DNA from 2 places in the Shinella sp. genome. Region 2 is predicted to be linked to the other one. Evidence: riboswitches for the same ligand, from Rfam matches in the RefSeq annotation. Region 2 holds a riboswitch; the other holds the start of a gene.
What was found. A riboswitch is a leader RNA that binds a small molecule or an ion and turns the genes downstream of it on or off. The one in region 2 is predicted to bind FMN.
Positions count from the first base shown of each region.

Region 1: linked by a shared signal. The riboswitch ahead of ACT6VE_RS02420 (6,7-dimethyl-8-ribityllumazine synthase) and the one ahead of ribB (3,4-dihydroxy-2-butanone-4-phosphate synthase) in region 2 are both predicted to bind FMN.

Region 1 covers NZ_JBQVPI010000001.1:516,243-525,888, forward strand. The annotation lists gene ACT6VE_RS02405 (polyamine ABC transporter substrate-binding protein) at 1-412, opposite strand, end outside; gene ACT6VE_RS02410 (ABC transporter ATP-binding protein) at 451-1,527, opposite strand; gene ACT6VE_RS02415 (helix-turn-helix transcriptional regulator) at 1,725-2,522, shown strand; gene ACT6VE_RS02420 (6,7-dimethyl-8-ribityllumazine synthase) at 2,620-3,096, opposite strand; FMN riboswitch at 3,191-3,355, opposite strand; gene ACT6VE_RS02425 (ABC transporter ATP-binding protein) at 3,466-4,527, opposite strand; gene ACT6VE_RS02430 (ABC transporter permease) at 4,537-5,319, opposite strand; gene ACT6VE_RS02435 (ABC transporter permease) at 5,316-6,206, opposite strand; gene ACT6VE_RS02440 (ABC transporter substrate-binding protein) at 6,351-7,454, opposite strand; gene ACT6VE_RS02445 (MurR/RpiR family transcriptional regulator) at 7,558-8,436, opposite strand; gene ACT6VE_RS02450 (N-formylglutamate amidohydrolase) at 8,627-9,385, shown strand; gene ACT6VE_RS02455 (amino acid permease) at 9,505-9,646, shown strand, end outside.
Region 2 covers NZ_JBQVPI010000003.1:255,982-265,627, reverse strand. The annotation lists gene ACT6VE_RS08190 (aspartate aminotransferase family protein) at 1-140, shown strand, start outside; gene ACT6VE_RS08185 (ArgE/DapE family deacylase) at 214-1,491, shown strand; gene ribB (3,4-dihydroxy-2-butanone-4-phosphate synthase) at 1,580-2,215, opposite strand; FMN riboswitch at 2,307-2,453, opposite strand; gene ACT6VE_RS08175 (SDR family oxidoreductase) at 2,512-3,300, opposite strand; gene ACT6VE_RS08170 (sugar ABC transporter ATP-binding protein) at 3,318-4,805, opposite strand; gene ACT6VE_RS08165 (substrate-binding domain-containing protein) at 4,831-5,769, opposite strand; gene ACT6VE_RS08160 (ABC transporter permease) at 5,896-6,870, opposite strand; gene ACT6VE_RS08155 (transketolase) at 7,081-7,890, shown strand; gene ACT6VE_RS08150 (transketolase family protein) at 7,890-8,858, shown strand; gene ACT6VE_RS08145 (FGGY family carbohydrate kinase) at 8,940-9,646, shown strand, end outside.

The sequences.
Region 1 (9,646 bases), on a different contig from region 2:
TGTCTATCGGATCGATCAGGCCGAGGCTCACATAGGTGGAAATCGTGTAGTTGGTCGGAACGAAAAGGTCCCAGCCGGTGCCGCCGGCCTGGAGTTTTGCCAGCATCTCCTCGTTCGAGCCGAACACGTTGACCTCGACGGCCACGCCGGTTGCGGCTGTGAAGGCTTCGAAGGTCGCCGGGTCGTGGTAGTTCGGCCAGGTGGCGAGCGACATGGAGGAGCCGAGGTCCTCGGCCGCATGGGCTTCGGAGGCGAAGAGGCCCGGCTGGCGGGCAAGGACTGCGGCGGCAAGGCCGAGACCAGTGACGCCAAGAAAGTGGCGGCGCGTGACCGAGCCGCGTTTCAGGCGCATGAATTCTTCCGTCAGCTCACGGGCACTGATCGGGGCATTCTCTCTGAACCATTTCGACATCACACTGTTCCCTTGTTGTTGTGACGGGCCTGTTTCCCTCAGGCTGGAAAGATATGCGCTTTGCCGGGATCGAAGCTTATTGCGACCCGCTCGCCCGGCGCGACGAGGTCGTTTTCTGATTGGCTGTGGCGTTCGGCGGTGACCAGCAGGTCGCCGAGGCCGGCGACCGAGACGGAATATTCGGCGGCCGAGCCGAGAAAGATGCGATGGGTGACGATGCCTTCGAGTGCGGCGCCCTCGGCCTGACGGGACAGGCGGATTGCCTCCGGCCGTAGCGCGACGGTGACGGCGCCGGGGGCAAGCTCGCTGCGCGAGGAAACAAGGGCCGAACCGTTGCGAAGGCGCACGGTGCCGCCGGTTTCCAGCATGCCGTCGAGGCGGTTGGTCTTGCCGACGAAATCGGCGACGAAGAGATCGGCCGGACGGTCGTAGACTTCCTGCGGCGTGGCGAGTTGGCGGATGCTGCCGGCGCTCATCACGCAGACGAGGTCGCTCATCGACAGGGCTTCCTCCTGGTCATGGGTGACGAGCACGAAGGTGATGCCGAGGTCGCGTTGAAGGGTTTGAAGCTCGATCTGCATCGCGGAGCGCAGCTTCTTGTCGAGGGCCGCCAGCGGTTCGTCGAGCAGGAGCACGGAGGGCTTGTTGACGAGGGCGCGGGCGAGCGCTACGCGCTGCTGTTGGCCGCCGGACATTTCATGGATGCGACGCTTGGCGAAGCCGGAGAGGCGCACCATCTCCAGCGCCTCGCCGACGCGGCGCGAAATTTCCGCGGTCGGCAGTTTCGGGCGAAGCTGCTTCAGGCCATAGGCGACATTCTGCTCGACATCGAAATGCGGGAAGAGCGCGTATTGCTGGAACACCATGTTGACGGGGCGTCGATAGGCCGGCACGCCGTTGACGACGCTGCCCGCAATCAACACCTCGCCCTCGCTCGGCTGCTCGAAGCCGCCGATCATTCGAAGGCAGGTGGTCTTGCCGCAGCCGGACGGGCCGAGAAGGGCCACGAAGGCGCCCTTCGGCACGGCGAGGTTGATGTCGGAGACCGCGGTCACCGCGCCATAGCGCTTGGTCACCGAACGGAACTCGATGTCGTTCGTTGGGGCGGATATCACGTCTGTTCCCTGCGGTTGTTGGTCTCTCAGCGATCTCTGCCGCTATGGCCACCGTCAGCTCGAATGCTAGTCAGCGGCCTGCCGGTTGGTATATACCCCGAGAGAGGTATTTTATCCATAAATCGGCTGTGGGAGGAGTATACCCCTGCGATGGCGGTAGAGGGTTTCCGCGCGCGGAACTGGGGAGCAGGAACGCCATGCAGGTCGATTTCAAGGCACTTTTCCATACGCTCGCCGATTGGACGGGGGCTGCGGAGACACCTGATCGCAAGACGGGCGAAACCTTGCTGGCGATGATGCGGGCGCTCGTGCGCTTCGACGACATGGTCATCTTCGCCTATCGCGACAAGGCCCGGCCGATCGACCTGTTCAGCACCTTCGATGCGGATGACCATCATATCTTCGTGACGCTCTACCAGGCTGGCCCCTATCTGCTCGACCCGTTCTACCACACGACCCGCGCGGCCCGGGCCGGCGTTTTCCGCATGCGGGAGCTGGCGCCGGATCGCTTCTTCTCCAGCGAGTACTACCGCACCTACTACTCTCAGACCCGGCTTGCCGAAGAGCTCGGCTTCTTTGTGCCGACCGCCGATGGCGTCACGGTCGTCGTCTCGCTGATGCGGCGGGAAAAGACCGGCGTCTTCCCGGCTGCAGAATACGGGCTGCTCAACGATGTGGAACCCTTCGCTACCGCCTTCGTGCGCCGGGTCTGGGGTGATCTTGCCGGGCGCTTTGCGGATACGGGGCAGGGGCGTGGGCGACGCAGCGAGCCGGTGAGCGCGGCGGACCGCGTCTGGCGCAGGCTCAATCTCACGGACCGCGAGGCCTCGATCATCGAACTGGTTCTGCAAGGGCATTCGTCGGAATCAATCGGGCTCAAGCTCGATATCTCTACCGGTACGGTGAAGGTCCACCGCCGCAACGTCTACCGCAAACTCGGGATTTCCTCGCAGATCCAGTTGCTGTCGATCTATCTGAAGAACCTGCAACCTTAAAAGCGAAAGCCCGGCATTGCTGCCGGGCTCCCTTGAGTCTTTTCAACGGCTTGCGATCTCATCCTGTCGGATTGATTCTGGTCGTTGAGATGTTGATTCAAGCGACCGCTGCGAGCGCGACCTGCGCGCGGGCGTCGATGATCTGGCGGGCGGCGTTGGCGGCTTCCTTGCCCTTGAGGACGAAGTGCTCGCGGAAAAACGCGATGTGGGCTTCCGATTCCTGGAAATTGTGCGGGGTCAGCACGGCGGAGAGCACCGGAACGTTGGTGTCGAGGCCGACGCGCAAGATGGCATCGACTACGCTGCCGGCGACGAAATCATGGCGGTAGATGCCGCCGTCGACGACGAGCGCGACGCCGAGGATGGCGGAGTAGCGGCCGGTCTTTGCAAGAAGCTGGGCGTGCAGCGGGATTTCCAGCGCGCCCGGTACGTCGATCACGTCGACATCTTCGGCACGGCCGCCAAGCGCTGCCCATTCGGCAACGAAGGAGTTGACCGCCTGGTCGACGATGCCGGCGTGCCAGCGGGCACGGATGACGGCGATCCGGGAGGAGGGGGTGGCATTCGCATTCATGTCTAGGCCTTTCAAGGGTTGAGCCATTTTTCAATGATCCCCTTGGGCGAACACGCATGAGGCACGCTGACCCACCTTGCGGCGGGTGCCTCATGCTTGCTCTCTTCCATCCGGACTATGACCGTCGGCTCCGGCATTGCACCGGATCTGCTGACCCTTCCGTTTTGGCGGAAGGCGCTCGCGGGCTCCGGAATGCTTCCTGTCGGGAAGAATGGCCGATACCGCCGGTGGGGAGTTTCACCCCGCCCTGAGAACGATGGAAGACTAGCCGGCCATCGCGCCAAGATCAAATCCGCAGGCGACGGAAAACACGCAATTCACGACAGATTTTTCCAAGCCTTTTGCAAGGCCTGGAATGAAACCGCTGTCTCAGTCGCGGATGATCAGCAGGTCGCCTGCCGTGAATCGCAGCGTCGACGTCTCGCCGACCGCCGGCGGCACGAGGCCGGGGCTGTTGAACATGTCGAAGGAGATGATGGCATCGCCCACCTTCATGCGGGTGCGAATGACCGAACCGAGGAAGTTGGAGGAGGTGACCTCGCCGGTCAGCGCCGTGTCGCCCTTGGCGTCGGGTGCCGTCGAGCCGGCTTCCGGGCGTAGCGCCAGCGAGACCGTGTCGCCGGCTTTCAGGGCGCCGAGTGGCTCGCGCAACGTCACACCCTGGTCGCCGATCGTGATGCGGTTCGTTGCGGGATCGACGACCTTGGCCTCGATGAGGTTCAGCGTACCGACGAAGTTCGCGACGAAGCGGGTGGCCGGGCGGTTGTAGATGTCGGCCGGCTTGCCGATCTGGTCGGCCTTGCCGGCGTTCATCACGACGATGCGGTCGGAGATCGACAGCGCCTCTTCCTGGTCGTGCGTGACGAAGACCGTGGTGATGCCGAGCTGCTGCTGGATCATGCGGATTTCTTCGCGCAGCGATACGCGGATCTTGGCGTCGAGGGCCGACAGCGGTTCGTCGAGCAGCAGCACCTGCGGCTTCGGGGCGAGTGCACGGGCGAGCGCCACACGCTGCTGCTGGCCGCCGGACATCTGGTAGGGGTAGCGGTCGGCGAGATGATCGAGCTTGATGAGGCCGAGCATTTCCTTCACACGGGCGTCGATCTCGGCCTTCGGCCGGCCGGCGACCTTGAGGCCGAAGGCGACGTTTTCCGCGACGTTCATGTTGGGGAAAAGCGCATAGGCCTGGAAGACCATGCCGATGTTCCGCTGGTTCGGGCGCAGGTTTACCTGGCTCTTGCCGTCGATGGTGATGCCGCCGCCCGAGGGCGTTTCAAAGCCGGCGATCATGCGCAGCACGGTGGTCTTGCCACAGCCCGATGGCCCGAGGAACGAGACGAACTCGCCCTTTTCGATCGACATGTTGAAGTCCTTGACGACCTGCACGGGGCCAAAGGACTTCTGGAGGCTAGTGAGGGTGAGAAAGCTCATGAAAGATCCTTAGGCGGCGCTTTGCGCGCCCTTCTGGAAACGGGAAACAAGCTGGATCAAGCCGAGGCAGCCCCAGGTCAAGGCGAATGACATCACTGCGAGCGCTGCGGGTTCATAGGCACGGTTGGCGCCAAGCAGCTGCATGTAGGGTCCGAAGGCGGGACGGTTGAGCAAGGCGGCCATGGTGAACTCGCCGATGACGATGGCGAAGGTCAGGAAGGCGCCGGACAGAACCGCGATCAGCACGTTCGGGAGGATGATTTTTGCGAGAATCGTCATCCAGCCGGCACCCAGGCTCTGCGCCGCTTCGGTGAGCGTGGCAATATCGATGGAGCGCAGCCCGGTATCGACCGAGCGATACATGTAGGGCAGCGACAGCGTGGCGTAACCGAACATCAGGAGGATGTTCGTTCCGGTGATCGAGCCGGTCAGCGGCAGCCAGCTCGACGTGTTGTAGAGCCGGATATAGCCGAAGACGATGACGATGGCCGGGATGACGAGCGGCAGCAGCGTGATGAACTCGATATAGGGGCGAAGGCCCGGTAGTTTCAGGCGCACCCAGTAGGCGGTGGGCACCACCATCAGCACGCCGAAGATGATCGTCGCGAGCGCCATCAGGATGGAATAGGTGAAGGTTTCCTGGAAGCGAGGGTCGTTGAGAACCACGGCATAAGCGTCGAGCGAATAGACGCCGCGACGCATCTTCAAGGAAAAATTGGTCATGCCGAGCAGCGGCAGGATGAAATAGAGCAGCCCGAAGATGAGGGCGCCCCAGGCCCAGAACTTCTTCATTTCAGCCACCTTTCGCTGCGGGCGCGAAGCCAGATGTAGATCGTGTTGGCGATGCCGGTGACGACGATCATGCCGAAGGCCAGCGCATAACCAAGATGCGGATTGCCGAGCACGTCGCCGCGGATCTGTGCGAAGAGCAGGATCGGCACGATGTTGAGCGAGGAGCCGGTCAACGCGATCGCCGTCGCAACGGCGCCGAAGGCATTGGCGAAGAGCAGCGCCAGCGTGCCAAGGAAGGAGGGCAGCAGGATCGGGAATGCGACCATGCGCCAGTACTGGGTATTGGTCGCGCCAAGAATCTGGGCGGCTTCCCGCCACTCGCGCTTCAGGCCATCGAGAGCCGGCGTGATGATGAGGATCATCAGCGGGATCTGGAAGAACAGATAGGTGACCGTCAGGCCCCAGAAGGAGAGGATGTTGAAGCCGAGCGCGCGCAGGTCGATGCCGATCTGGGTCTTCAGGAACACCGTAAGGAGACCGACCGGGCCGAGCGTCGCGAGAAACGCGAAGGCGAGCGGCACGCCGGCGAAATTGGAGGCGACGCCCGAGAAGGTGAGCAGCGGGCCGCGGATCCATCTCGGCAGGCCGCCGAGCACCGCGGCGGCGGCGACGGAAAAGCCGATCAGGCAGCCGAGCAGCGCGGAGGCGATGCTGATCTTGATGGAGATCCAGTAGGCCGAAAGGATGGACGTGGTGAACAGGCCCCGGATGTTGTCCAGGGTGAAGCTTCCGTCGGGTGTCTGAAAGGCGCCGATGACGATGCGCATCGTCGGCATGATCAGGAATAACAGGACGAAGATCGCGAACGGCGCCGCGCCCAGCCAATGCAGCGGGAAGCGGAAGGGCGCTCGCGTTTGAGGTGTCGCGGCTGAGCTGTCTGAAGACATCAAGAGAGCCTTATGGGGTTGCCGTAACTACAGCTCTCTCTGCGCGTCGTTCCTGATGCGCAGAGAGAGCTGTAGCACTTTGAATGTGCTTGGTTCCCGCAGTCGTCGCCCCGGCTTGTTGGCCGGGGCGACGAGGGATGTCGTTTACTGGACGTTCGCGCCGACGACGGAATCCCAGGCGCCGGTGACAGCAGCCTTGTTGGCATCTACTTCCTCGAGCGTCGGGAAGTAGGCCTTTTCATAGGATGCTGCCGGCGGCAGGGCGTCGATCAGGTCCTGCGGAACCTTGCCGGCCTTGACCATGGCGTTGAAGCGAGCCGGGTGGCAATAGCCCTTCAGCCAGCCGAGCTGACCGTCGTCGGAGTAGAGGTGCTCCATCCACAGCTTGGCAGCGTTCGGGTGCGGCGCATAGGCCGAGATACCCTGAACGTAGACGCCGGCGAGAACGCCCTTCTCCGGAACGACGACTTCCGTCGGCGGGTTGCCGTTGAGCGTCTTCGCCCAGCCGAGAGCATTGTAGTCCCAGGCGACGATGATCGGGGTGGAGCCCTGTGCCAGCGTGCCGGACTTGCCGATGACCGGAACGAAGTTGCCGGCCTTGTTCAGTTCGGCGAAGTAAGCAAGACCAGCTTCGCCGGCTTCCTTGCCGGACTTGGCATCCTTGGAAAGACCAGCGGCGAGAACGCCGAGAATCGCCTGGTTGGAGGCGCGCGGGTCACCAGCGAGAGCGACCTGACCGGCATATTCCGGCTTCAGGAGGTCAGCCCAGTCCTTCGGGGTGTTGGCGACGAGGTCCTTGTTCACGAGGAACGACATCACGCCGTAATAGTCGCCGTACCAGAAGCCTTCGGCATCCTTGATGCTGTCCGGGATTTCGTCCCAGGTGGAGACCTTGTAGGGCTGCAGCAGGCCTTCGGCCTTTGCCTGCGGACCGAAGGCGAGGCCGACGTCGATCACGTCGGGCGACTGCGGGCCCTTGTTGTCCTTGTTGGCCTTGATCGCTTCGACTTCATCGGCCGAACCGGCATCGGGGTTCAGTTCGTTGACCTGGATTTCCGGGTACTTGGCCTTGAAGGAGGCGATGACGTCACCGTAACCGCACCAGTCGTGCGGCAGCGCGATCGTCGTCAGCATGCCTTCCTTCTTCGCGGCTTCGATGAGCTCGGCGCTCGGCTCGGCGAGGGCGAGCGACGGAAGCGCGATCGCCAGGGCAGTGGAGAGCGAAAGCAGACGTTTCGTTTGTGACATCACGGGTGTTCTCCTTTGGTGTGTCAGTCAACTTCGGCGAAGCTGATACTGGTGGCAGATGAAGGTTATGTGACAGTTTTGTTTCGGTTTTTTCGTATGCCTGTCAGGATTTGCCGGGCACCTCCGGCCGGGGCTTGCGGAAAAGCCGGCTGGCCTCGAAGAGGCCCTCCAGCGTCTTCATTCGGCCGCTGGTTTCTTCCCAGCCCGAACTCTGCACCGCTTCGATCAGCGCCTCGACGATGAATAGCGTCACGACGGACGAGTCCCATGCTGACGGCGCCTCGATATGGACCCGGAAAACCTTCGCAGCCGCTTTGGCCACGGGCGAGGCCCATTGGTCGGTGAAGAGCACGATTTCCACGCCGCGCTCGCGCGCCACCCGGCCAAGCGTCTCCATTTCCTGCTCGTAGCGGCGGATGTCGAAGATCACCAGAACGTCGCCAGCCTTCATGTTCAGCACGTAGTGCGGCCAGGAGCTGGGATTGGACGCGATCTGCGTGACGTTCGGGCGGATGACCTGGAGATGCGTGAAGAGATAGTCGGCAAGCGCCTTCGTGATGCGGCCGCCGATGATGTAGATGCTGCGCTGGCGGTCAGCGAGAAGCGTGGCGGCGCTGTCGAATTCGGCGGTTTCCATCTGCGAAAGCGTCTGGCGCAGGTTGGTCATGATCGCGTCGGCGAAGCGGTTCAGGATATGCGTGCCCGGCGCCTTGGCGGCCCAGCGATCGTGCTTGGTGATCGGGTTTGAAAGGGTGGCTTCCAGCTCGTGGTGCAGGCGGGCCTGAAAATCCGGAAAGCCGCGAAAGCCGAGCTTCTGAACCATGCGCGCAACGGTCGGCGTCGATACGCCAGCGTTCTCCGCGACAGTGGTGATGCTGCCGAGACCGGATACGGGGTAGTTGTCGAGCAGCGAAGCGGCCAGCTGCCTTTCGGCGCGCGTCAGCGTGTCGAAATGGGCAGTGATCACATCCGACACCGTCATGGATGCTTGGTTGAGAGTCAACTTGTTCCCCTGCACCCGGTCTTCGCCGGGGTTTTGGAAATAAAACGCGCTGTCACAATTCGAGTCAAATGTTTTTTTGAAGAGATTTTTTCATTCCCCCGTTGACAGCGGCCGAACTGTGAAGAATTCTTTTCAGTAATGACAAAAGCCGGTCGAGGGGATCAGGCTCATGGGAATTCTGACTGGAGATGAGGGCGACCCCGTCGCCCTTGAAAATGCGTCTGCGCGTGGCCGGGTCATTCTTGTCTGCGAGCATGCATCGCGCCTTCTGCCCAAATCGCTCGGCACGCTCGGCTTGTCCGAAGAAGCGCTGGCGAGCCATATCGCCTGGGATCCGGGTGCACTCGCCGTGTCGCGCCTCATGGCGAAGAGCCTTGATGCGACGCTGATTTTCCAGCGCTTTTCGCGTCTCGTCTATGATTGCAATCGCCCGCCGGAATCGCCGGCTGCCATGCCGGAGAAGAGTGAGATATTCGATGTTTCCGGCAATGTCGGCCTTGATCAGGCGTCGCGCGACGCCCGCACCGAGGCGCTCTACCAGCCGTTCCGCGAAAAACTTTCCCGCCTGGTGAAGGACGGCATAGCGGAGGGGAGGGCGCCGGTGATCGTGACCATGCACAGTTTTACACCGATTTATTTCGGCAAGCAGCGGGCCGTCGAGATTGGTGTCCTGCATGATGCTGATACGCGTCTTGCCGATGCGATGCTTGCCGCCGCCGGCACCGGCGGTCTCTACAATATCCGCCGCAACGAGCCCTATGGGCCGGAGGACGGCGTGACGCATACGCTGAAGGAGCACGGCCTTGCCAACGGCCTGCTCAACGTGATGATCGAGGTCCGCAACGACCTCATTCGAGATGAAGTCGACCAGAGGGTCGTGGCCGACTATCTGGCGGGGTTGCTCATCGAGAGCCTTCCTGCCGCATAATCAAGAAAAAGACCCGGGGAGCGGCATGGCCGCGGCGCATATCCCACGCATTTCGTGGGCCTCAGACACAGGCGGGCCTCGGCAATTCCGCCAGGGACCAGTCGATACAGGGGAAAAACATGTCAGATTATTCGGATAACGATAAGCATGAGGATATGCAGGTCCTGCATTCCATGGGCTATGCGCAGGAACTCGAGCGGCGGATGAGCCAGTTCTCGAACTTTGCCGTGTCCTTCTCCATCATTTGCATTCTCTCCGGCG
Region 2 (9,646 bases):
TTCTCGAACGCGGCGTCATCGGCCGGGCCATGCCGCAGGGCGACATTCTCGGCTTCGCGCCGCCGCTGTGCCTGACGCGGGAAGAAGCGGATATCGTCGTGAAGGCTGCGGCCGATGCCGTGAAGACCGTTCTCGGCTAAGCCAGCTTGAAATGGGCGAGGCAGCAGCTAGGCTGTCCCGTCCCCTCCATTGAACTCCAAGCTTAAGATTGCCATGACATCCGCGAACGACCGTATCCTCGACGCCGTCGATCTGCATTTCGACGATCAGGTCCGTTTTCTCGAAACCCTGGTGCGGTTCAAGTCCCTGCGCAACGAGGAATCGGCGGCGCAGGATTTCATCGAGACGGCGCTGAAACAGCGCGGTTTCACCACCAGCCGTTTCCGCACCGATGCGTCAAAAATCGGCCGGCATCCGGCCTTTTCGCCGACCACGGTGGATTACGACGCGAGTTGGAACGTCGTCGGCAGCAAACCCGCTGAGGGCGGCGGCCGGTCCCTCGCCTTCAATTCCCATGTCGACATCGTTCCGGCTGGAAGCAGCCAGCGCTGGACCTCCCCACCCTTCGAACCCGTCCGCAATTGCGACTGGCTTTACGGCCGTGGAGCTGGCGACATGAAAGCCGGCCTCGTCGCCTCTATCTTCGCGCTCGACGCGATCGCCGCAGCCGGCCTGTCGCTGCGCGGTGACGTTCAGGTGCAGTCGGTCGTGGAAGAGGAAATCACCGGTAACGGTGCTGCAACGGCGTTTGCCCTTGGTTTTACCGCCGACGCGATCGTCAGCCCCGAACCGACCGATGAACAGCTCGTGCGCGCCAATGCCGGCGTGCTGAAATTCAGGCTGGAAACGAAGGGCCGCCCGGCCCATCCGCGCGAGCCGGAATCCGGCCAGAGCGCCATCGACCTGATGATCCGCCTGATCGGCCATCTCAGGACCCTGGAGCAGCAATGGATCGCCGAACGGCAAGGCAAGCGCTGGTTCAAGGGTCTTGCAAATCCCGTCGCGCTGACGATCGGCACCATCGCCGGCGGCGACTGGATCGCCTCGATCCCCAGCGACTGCACCGCCGAAGGCCGGATCGGCTTCTACCCGGGCGAGAGCCCGAAGGCCCGTGCGGCCGAATTCGAGGCTTTCGTGGAGCGCATGCAGGCCGAGGACCCCGTCTTCGCCGGCGGGCAACTCGTGACGCTCACCTGGGTCGGTGTGATGCATGCCGGCTACGAGCTGCCTGAAGACACCGCCGCCGAAGCGAGCCTGCGCATAGCCCATGCCGCCACCCATACAGGCGAGGATCTGAAAGCCTACGTCATGGCCTGCTATCTCGATGCCGCCGTGTTCTCTGTGCACGGCAACATCCCCTCGCTGGTCTATGGTCCCATTGCCGAAAACATCCACGGCATTGACGAGCGCATCAGCCTTGCCTCCTTGCGACGCGTCACAAAAACACTCGCGCTCTTCGCCGCGGATTGGTGCGGGGTTAGAGATGCCTGACATTGCACAATATCGGAGTGGCTAAAGCGCGCCGCACCTACTCGGCGCGACGCGTTTACCAGAACGAAACCTGCCTTTCCGGCGATATCTACGCGGCTTGCGTGGAAACAGCCGGCTGCTGTGCTTCGAGGTAAACAATCAGGTCTTCGATGGTGACAAGCGGCAACTGGTGACGTTCGGCGAACGCGACCAGCTCGGGGAGCCTCGCCATGGTGCCGTCATCATTGGCGACTTCGCAGATCACACCCGACGGAATTTTGCCCGCTAGGCGCGCGAGATCGACCGCCGCTTCCGTATGGCCCGGCCGCCCGCGCACACCGCGAGGATGCGCCCGCAACGGGAAAATGTGACCCGGCCGGGCAAAATCCGACGGCGTGGATGCAGGGGCCATGAGCGCCTGCACAGTCGCTGCACGATCGGCTGCCGAAATACCGGTCGTGGTGCCGGGCAAATAATCGACGGAAACGGTGAAGGCCGTTTTGTGCAGTTCGGTGTTCTGCGGCACCATCAGCGGGATATCGAGCGCATCGAGACGGTCGCCGTCCATCGCGACGCAGATCAGTCCGCGCGCGTGTTTCATCATGAAGGCGATCGTTTCAGGTGTTACCGCGTCCGATGCGACGATGATGTCGCCCTCGTTCTCACGGTCTTCATCGTCCACGACCACGATCATGCCGCCGCGCGAAAGCGTCGCGATTGCGTCTTCAATTTTCGAGATTGCCATTTCATTGCCTTTCAAGGGGTGCCGCTATCGGCGTTATCAATCCCTTGGGCGAACAGGCCTGCGGACCGCCCCGAAAAGGGCGATTTTGCAGACATGTCCTCTTCCATCCGGACTGTAACCGTCGGCCCCGGCCTCGCACCGGGTCTGCTGACCTTCCACTTGCATGGAAGCGCTCGCGGGCTCCCGGATCGCTCCGAATACCGCCGGTGGGGATTTTCACCCCGCCCTGAGAACACGTGTAAATAAGGAATTCCACCGGACGAATGCAAGAGGTCGGCACCGCCGACCCGGCAATATCACCAGCAACAGAAACCGCCATCAACGAGAAGGTCGACGCCGGTCACGTAGCTTGCCGCACCTGACAGCAGGAAAACCGCAGGGCCGACCATCTCGTCGACATCAGCCATGCGCTGCATCGGGGTCTGTTCCTCGAACAGTTTCGTCTGGTGCACCATTTCCGGCCGGGTGTTCATCGGCGTTGCCGTATAGCCGGGGCTGATCGTGTTCACGCGGATGCCGCGCCCCACCCATTCCATCGCCATCGACTTGGTCATGTGGATCACGCCGGCCTTGGAGGCGTTGTAGTGGCACTGGCTGAGGCCGCGGTTGACGATGACCCCGGACATGGAGGCGATATTGACGATCGCGCCGCGGCCGCCCTTCAGCATGGCCCGCGCTTCCGCCTGGCAGGAGAGGAAAACACCCTTGAGGTTGATGTCCATCATTGTCTGGAACTGATCTTCCGCCATCTCCTCCGCCGGGTTGGCGTTGGCGATGCCGGCGGCGTTGACGGCAAGCGTCAGGGCACCAAGTTCCGCTTCGGTACGCGCGACCGCGTCATCGAGTGCTGCACCGCTGGTCACGTCGGCTGCGATCTGGATGCTGCGGCGACCGGCCCGTGCGATGAACTCGGCGGTGGTCGCGAGGCCATCGTCGGTGCGGCGATCAAGCAGCGCAACATCCGCACCGCACTGCGCCAGCCCCATGGCGATACGCTGGCCGATGCCGCTGCCGGCGCCCGTCACGAAAGCGACGTTTCCGGAAAGGTCGAACAATTTCGGCGCGTTGAGCGTGATTTCAGACATCTTGCATTATTCCCTGTTCAGATCGTTGCCAGTTCCATGACCGAGACGTCGTTTGCGTCCTCGCGGTTCAGGATGCCAGCCTGCTTGCCCTGCGCCATGACCATGATGCGGCTGGAGACGCCGAGTACCTCTTCGAGGTCCGAGCTCACCACGATGACCGCGACACCCGCGCGGGCGAGATCCATGATGAGATCGTAGATCGACGAGCGGGCGCCGACGTCGATGCCACGCGTCGGCTCATCCAGCACCACGACCTCGGGCTTGCGCGCAAGCCATTTGGCAAGCACCACCTTCTGCTGATTACCGCCCGAAAGCTCGCCCGCATTCTGCCCACCACGACCCTTGACCCCGAAACGCTTTATATAGCCCTCGGCGAACTCACGGATGCGGCGTGACGAAATCCAGCCGTTGCGGGAAATCTCATCGAGATTGGCGTAACCGATGTTTTCCGCAATCGAATGCTCGAGCACCACGCCCTGAAGCTTGCGATCCTCCGGCACGAGAACGATGCCGTGGCGGATGGCGTCAACAGGGGAACGGGGCGTCACGGCCTTGCCATGCAGGAACACTTCGCCGCCGGAAATGGGGTCGGCGCCCGTGATGGCGCGAACCAGCTCCGTGCGGCCGGCGCCCATGAGTCCGGCAATACCGAAGACTTCGCCCTTGCGGACGGAAAAATTGATATCGCGGAACGCTCTGGATGGCGAAGAGAGGTTGCGCACTTCCAGTGCCACCTCCTCCGTCGGGTCGGGAAGTGTCGGGAACATGCGTTCGAGGGAGCGCCCGACCATGGCCTCGACGATGGTGCGGATCGGCACGTCGCCGGTGTCGAACTGCTGCACCTTGGCGCCGTCGCGCATAACGACGATGCGGTCGGCGATCTGGCGGATTTCCTCCAGCCGGTGCGAAATGTAGATGATGCCCACACCTTCCGATTTGAGCCGTTCGATCTGCTGGAAGAGGAGCTGGGTTTCCTCGCCGCCAAGCGCCGCAGTTGGCTCGTCGAGGATGAGCAGACGCGCATTCAGCGTCAGTGCCTTGGCGATTTCGATAAGCTGTTGCTTGCCGGTCGACAAGCCTTCGACAAGACGATCCGGCGAGATGTCGAGGCCGAGCCGCTTGAGGCCGCTCCTTGCCCGATCTTCCATCACCTTGCGGTCGATGCGGCCGGAGCGCATCGGGTAGCGGCCGACGAAGACATTTTCTGCAATCGAAAGCTTGGGGAGCAGTTTCAATTCCTGATGGATCATGCCCACTCCCTCGTCCATCGCGGCGCGGGGACTGACGGGGGCGTAGGTCTTGCCGAGCCAGGTCATGGCGCCGGCAGAGGGTTGCACGGTGCCGGAAATGATGTTCGACAGGGTCGATTTTCCGGCACCGTTTTCACCGAGCAGCGCCACGACCTCTCCCGGGTAGATGTCGAGATCGACACCGTGGAGAACCTTGATCGGACCGTAGGACTTATGGATTCCACGGAGCGACAGGATGGGAGAGCGGGTCGTCATGGCGCTGCTGCCTTTCGGGTCCGGATCAGGGATGGTTCTTCACGAATTCCGGCGCGTTGTCGCAGGTCGTCAGCACCGCATTCGGCGTCTGGCGCTCTTCCACCTTCTGGCCGGCGGCAACGGCAAGCGCGGATTCGACGGCGAGAACGCCCATCTTCTGCGTGCTCTGCGTTGCGGTTGCGATGAACGGGCCCTTGCACTTGGCAAGGTATTCCAGCGCCGAGACGTCGCCGTCATAACCGCCGATGATCACCTTGTCCGAGAGGTTGGCAACGTCGACCGCCTTTGCCGCACCCATGGCGAGACCGTCGGCCTGGCCGAAGATGATCGTGATGTCCGGATTGGCCTGCAGCATGTTCTGCGCAATCGTGAAGCCTTCGTCGGCCGACCACATGTTGCTCCACTGCTGGTCGACCAGCTCGACGCCCTTGTTTTCGTCGATGGCGCGCTTGCAGCCCGTGAAGCGGTCGATTTCCGGCGTGGTACCCTTCTGGCCGTGGATGATCGCCATCTTGCCCGAGCCGCCAGCCTTCTCGATGATGTGCTTGCAGACGGCATAGGCGGATTCGACGCTTTCGCCGGCGATGAAAGTATCACCCGGTGCGCCATCCGGAACGCGGTCGACGTTGATCACGGGAATGCCGGCCTCGCGGGCGAGGCGGGTCGGCACGGCAGCCGCCGCGGCGCCAGCGGGGATATAGATGAACGCGTCGATGCCCTGCGTCATCAGGTCCTGCACCTGGCTCACCTGCGTGGCCGTGTCGTTCTTTGCGTCAACGACGATGACCTCGAGGTTCTTTTCCTTGGCGTATTTTTCGACGCCGAGCTTGATCTGGTTGAAGAAGTCGGCCTGAAGGTTCGGGACGGCAAGGCCGATCTTCTTGACCTCTGCGGCGGATGCGCCGAACGGGGTGGCGAGGATCGCAGCCGCAGTTGCCGCCATCAGCAGTTTGGACAGTTTCATGGTTTCTCCTCCGAGTTTCCCAGTAGCATCCTGCGGCTCGCAGAAGGCCACCTTCCCTTTTGCCGGTCCGCACCATTGCCGACCGTTTTCAGCATCCCGCCGCTCTTGGCGGCGGAACGAAAGTCGTTACTTGCGCTTGCGGTAGGTTTCGGCCGTGACCGCGAGCACGATGACGGCGCCGATGATGACCTGCTGCATGAACGGCGAGACGCTGAGCAGGTTGAGACCGTTGCGCAGCACGCCGATGATCAGCACGCCGATGATGGTGCCGCCGATGCCGCCCGTGCCGCCGGACAGCGACGTGCCGCCGATAACGACTGCCGCGATAGCATCGAGTTCATAGGAAACGCCGGACGATGGCTGGACCGAGTCGAGGCGGGCTGCGAGCACCATGCCGGAAAGGCCGGCGAGGAAGCTGCACACCACATAGACGAGCACGGTCGCGCGCTGGACGTTGATGCCGGCAAGCCGCGCCACTTCCGCATTGCCGCCGATGGCGTAGAGCACGCGCCCGCCGTGCCGGTAGCGCTGGTAGATGAGGCCGACCGCGAAGACCACGAACATCACGGCAACGGTCAACGTCAGGAAGCCGCCGAAGCGCACGATGGCCATCATGTTGAACCAGGCCGGAAAACCGATGATCTGCTGGCCATCGGTGATCATGTTCGCGAGGCCGCGGGTGATCGACATCATGGCCAGCGTCGCAATGAAAGCCGGGACATTGAAGCGCGTTATGAGAAGGCCGGCGACGAGGCCGTTGAGCGCTGCCGCGACGAGCGCCAGCGGGATGGCAAGCCCCATCGGCACGCCGAGAACGACGTTTAGATAGCCGAGCACCATCATCGCCAGCGCCATGACCGAACCGACAGCGAGGTCGATGCCGCCGATCAGGATAACCAGCGTCATGCCTACGGCCATGACACCGAGCACCGTGATCTGGTCGAGCACGTTGAGGAAGTTCCGGATCGACAGGAACTTGTCCGTAGCGAAGGTGAGGAAAAGGCACAGCACGATCAGGCCGATCAGCGGCCCGGTCGCTCCACGCAAGGATGGGAGCATCCCGCCGAACACTCCCTGTTTTTCCTTCGCTGCAACCAGCATGAGCACTCCTCCCGGTCCGCGCTTCACCGTTAATTGGGCGAACGCATAAATATTCATTACTGTGTGTAAATTCGTATACGACCGAACCCGGGCATGTCAAGGTGACCAGATAGAGGAATTTTTGCCACGTTGTGCGCTATTTTTCCTTGACATGGTGAAGTCCCGTGCAAATATATAGGCAACTGTATATTTATTCACAATGAGGGTTTCATGCAGCCGAACGATCTCGACCGCATCGCTCGACAGATTCGCCTTCGCGATCTGCAAGCGGTTTTCGAAGCCGGCGCCGGCCATATCGGCGGGGAAATGTCCGCTATCGACATTCTGACGGCGCTCTATTTCCGCGTGCTGCGCATCTGGCCCGACCAGCCGAAGCATCCGGACCGCGACCGCTTCGTTCTGTCGAAGGGTCATGTGGCGCTGGCGCTCTATGTGACGCTCGCCAAGCGTGGTTTCATTCCGGAAGACGAGATCAAGACCTTCCTCAGGCCCTATTCGCGCCTGAACGGCCACCCGAACTGCACCAAGGTTCCCGGCGTCGAGACCAATACCGGCCCGCTCGGCCACGGCTTGCCGGTCGCCGTCGGCATGGCGAAGGCTGCCAAGCTGACGGGTGCGCATTACCGCACCTATGTGCTGACGGGTGACGGGGAAATGCAGGAAGGGTCGAACTGGGAAGCCATCGCCTCAGCCGCGCAATTCGGCCTCGACAATCTAACACTCATCATCGACCACAACCGTTTCCAGCAGGGCGCGTCGTTGAAGGACACCAACAATCTCGCCCCCTTCCCCGCCAAACTTGCCGCCTTTGGCTGGGATGTCACCGAGATCAACGGTAACGCCATGGAGGAGATCGTTCCGGCGCTGGAGAAGCGCGGCGATCGCCCACACTGCATCGTCGCCCATACCAACAAGGGCCACGGCATTTCCTTCATGCAGGACACGGTCGACTGGCACCACAAGGTGCCGAATGCGGAACAATACAAGATTGCCGTGGCTGAGCTTTCGGAGACTATGTGATGAACGCCGTTACACCTTCCCCCAAGCTGCACGACTGCCGCGACGCCTTCGTTGCCGTGCTGGAACGCCTCGGCGCTGAAAACCCCAAGATTGTGGCCGTCTGCAACGACTCGGTCGGTTCGTCCAAGCTGGGCGGGTTCAAATCGAAGTGGCCTGAACGGCTGGTCAATGTCGGCATTGCCGAACAGAACATGGTTGGCGTCGGCGCCGGCCTTGCCAATGGCGGGCTCTTACCCTTCGTCTGCGCCGCCGCCTGCTTCCTGACTGGCCGGTCGCTTGAGCAGATCAAGGCCGATATCGCCTATTCCAATGCCAATGTGAAGCTGATCGGCATTTCCTCCGGCATGGCTTACGGCGAACTCGGACCAACGCACCATTCCACCGAGGACTTCGCCTGGACCCGCGTGCTGCCAAACCTGCCCGTCGTAGCACCTTGCGATTCGATCGAAACCGCCGCCGCCGTGGAATGGGCAGCCAACTATGAGGGGCCGGTCTTCCTGCGTCTGTCACGCGTCGGCGTTCCGGACCTGCTGCCGGCCGGCCACACATTCGAGCTGGGCAAGGCGAACCTTCTGCGTGACGGCGATGCCATCACCCTTATCGCCAACGGCACGATAACGCACCGCATTGTGAAAGCGGCCGAGCTTCTCTCCAAGCAGGGTATCGAGGCGCGCGTGCTGAACATGGCGACGGTCCGCCCGATCGACGTCGACGCCGTGGTGGCCGCAGCGCGCGAGACGGGCGCCATCCTGACGGCGGAGGAGCACTCCATCATCGGCGGCCTCGGCTCAGCCATCGCCGAGGTCGTGGTGGCGGAAGCCCCCGTGCCTATGAAAATCCTCGGCGTTCCCGGCATCTTCGCCCCGACCGGCTCGGCCGAGTTCCTGCTTGACGAATTCGGTATGTCCCCCGCTGCCATCGCGGAAGCGGCTGTCGCATTGATTGCACGGAAGTCTTCACGCAAATGATAGTGCGCGTTTAGACCCCGTGTCGGGCGCGGCATGTCCTCCCTGTCGCCGCGCCCCTAATTCCTGTCTGCCGGAGCCGCCATGACGACCGCCATTCTCGCTATCGACCAGGGCACCACGAATTCCAAGGCCGTGCTCGTTTCGACGACCGGGGAAATCCTGGCGCGCGGCGCGTCCCCGGTTGGCATCCAACACCCTCAGCCCGGCTGGGTCGAGCAGAGCCCGGCGCGCCTTTGGGAATCGGTCAAGGAGGCGATTGCCGACTGCCTGCAGACTGCCTCTGCAGTGGACATTCTGGGTATCGCGATTTCCAATCAGCGCGAATCCGTCACCATCTGGGACGCTGCCACCGGCAAGCCGCTCGGCCCGGTGGTGAGCTGGCAATGCCGTCGAAGTGCGCCGGCCTGCGCCGAGCTGATCGCCGCGGGCCATGCGCCACGCGTGCAGACTCTCACCGGCCTTCCCATCGATCCCATGTTTCCCGGCCCAAAGATGAAATGGCTGCTCGACCGCGTGCCGGCGGGATACGACGTCCGGCTCGGCACAATCGATGCTTGGCTGATCCATTGCTTCACCGATGGCGCGGTCCATGCCTGCGATGCGGCGAATGCCGCCCGCAGCCAGCTGTACGATCTCAAGCACCAGGTTTGGAGCGACGAACTCTGCGATCTGTTCGGCGTGCCGAAATTCACTCTGCCCGAAGTGCGCGACAGCGCCTCGAACTTCGGCGTGACCAGGAATGTGCCAGGCCTCCGGGACGGCATCCCGATTGCCTCGGCCATCGGCGA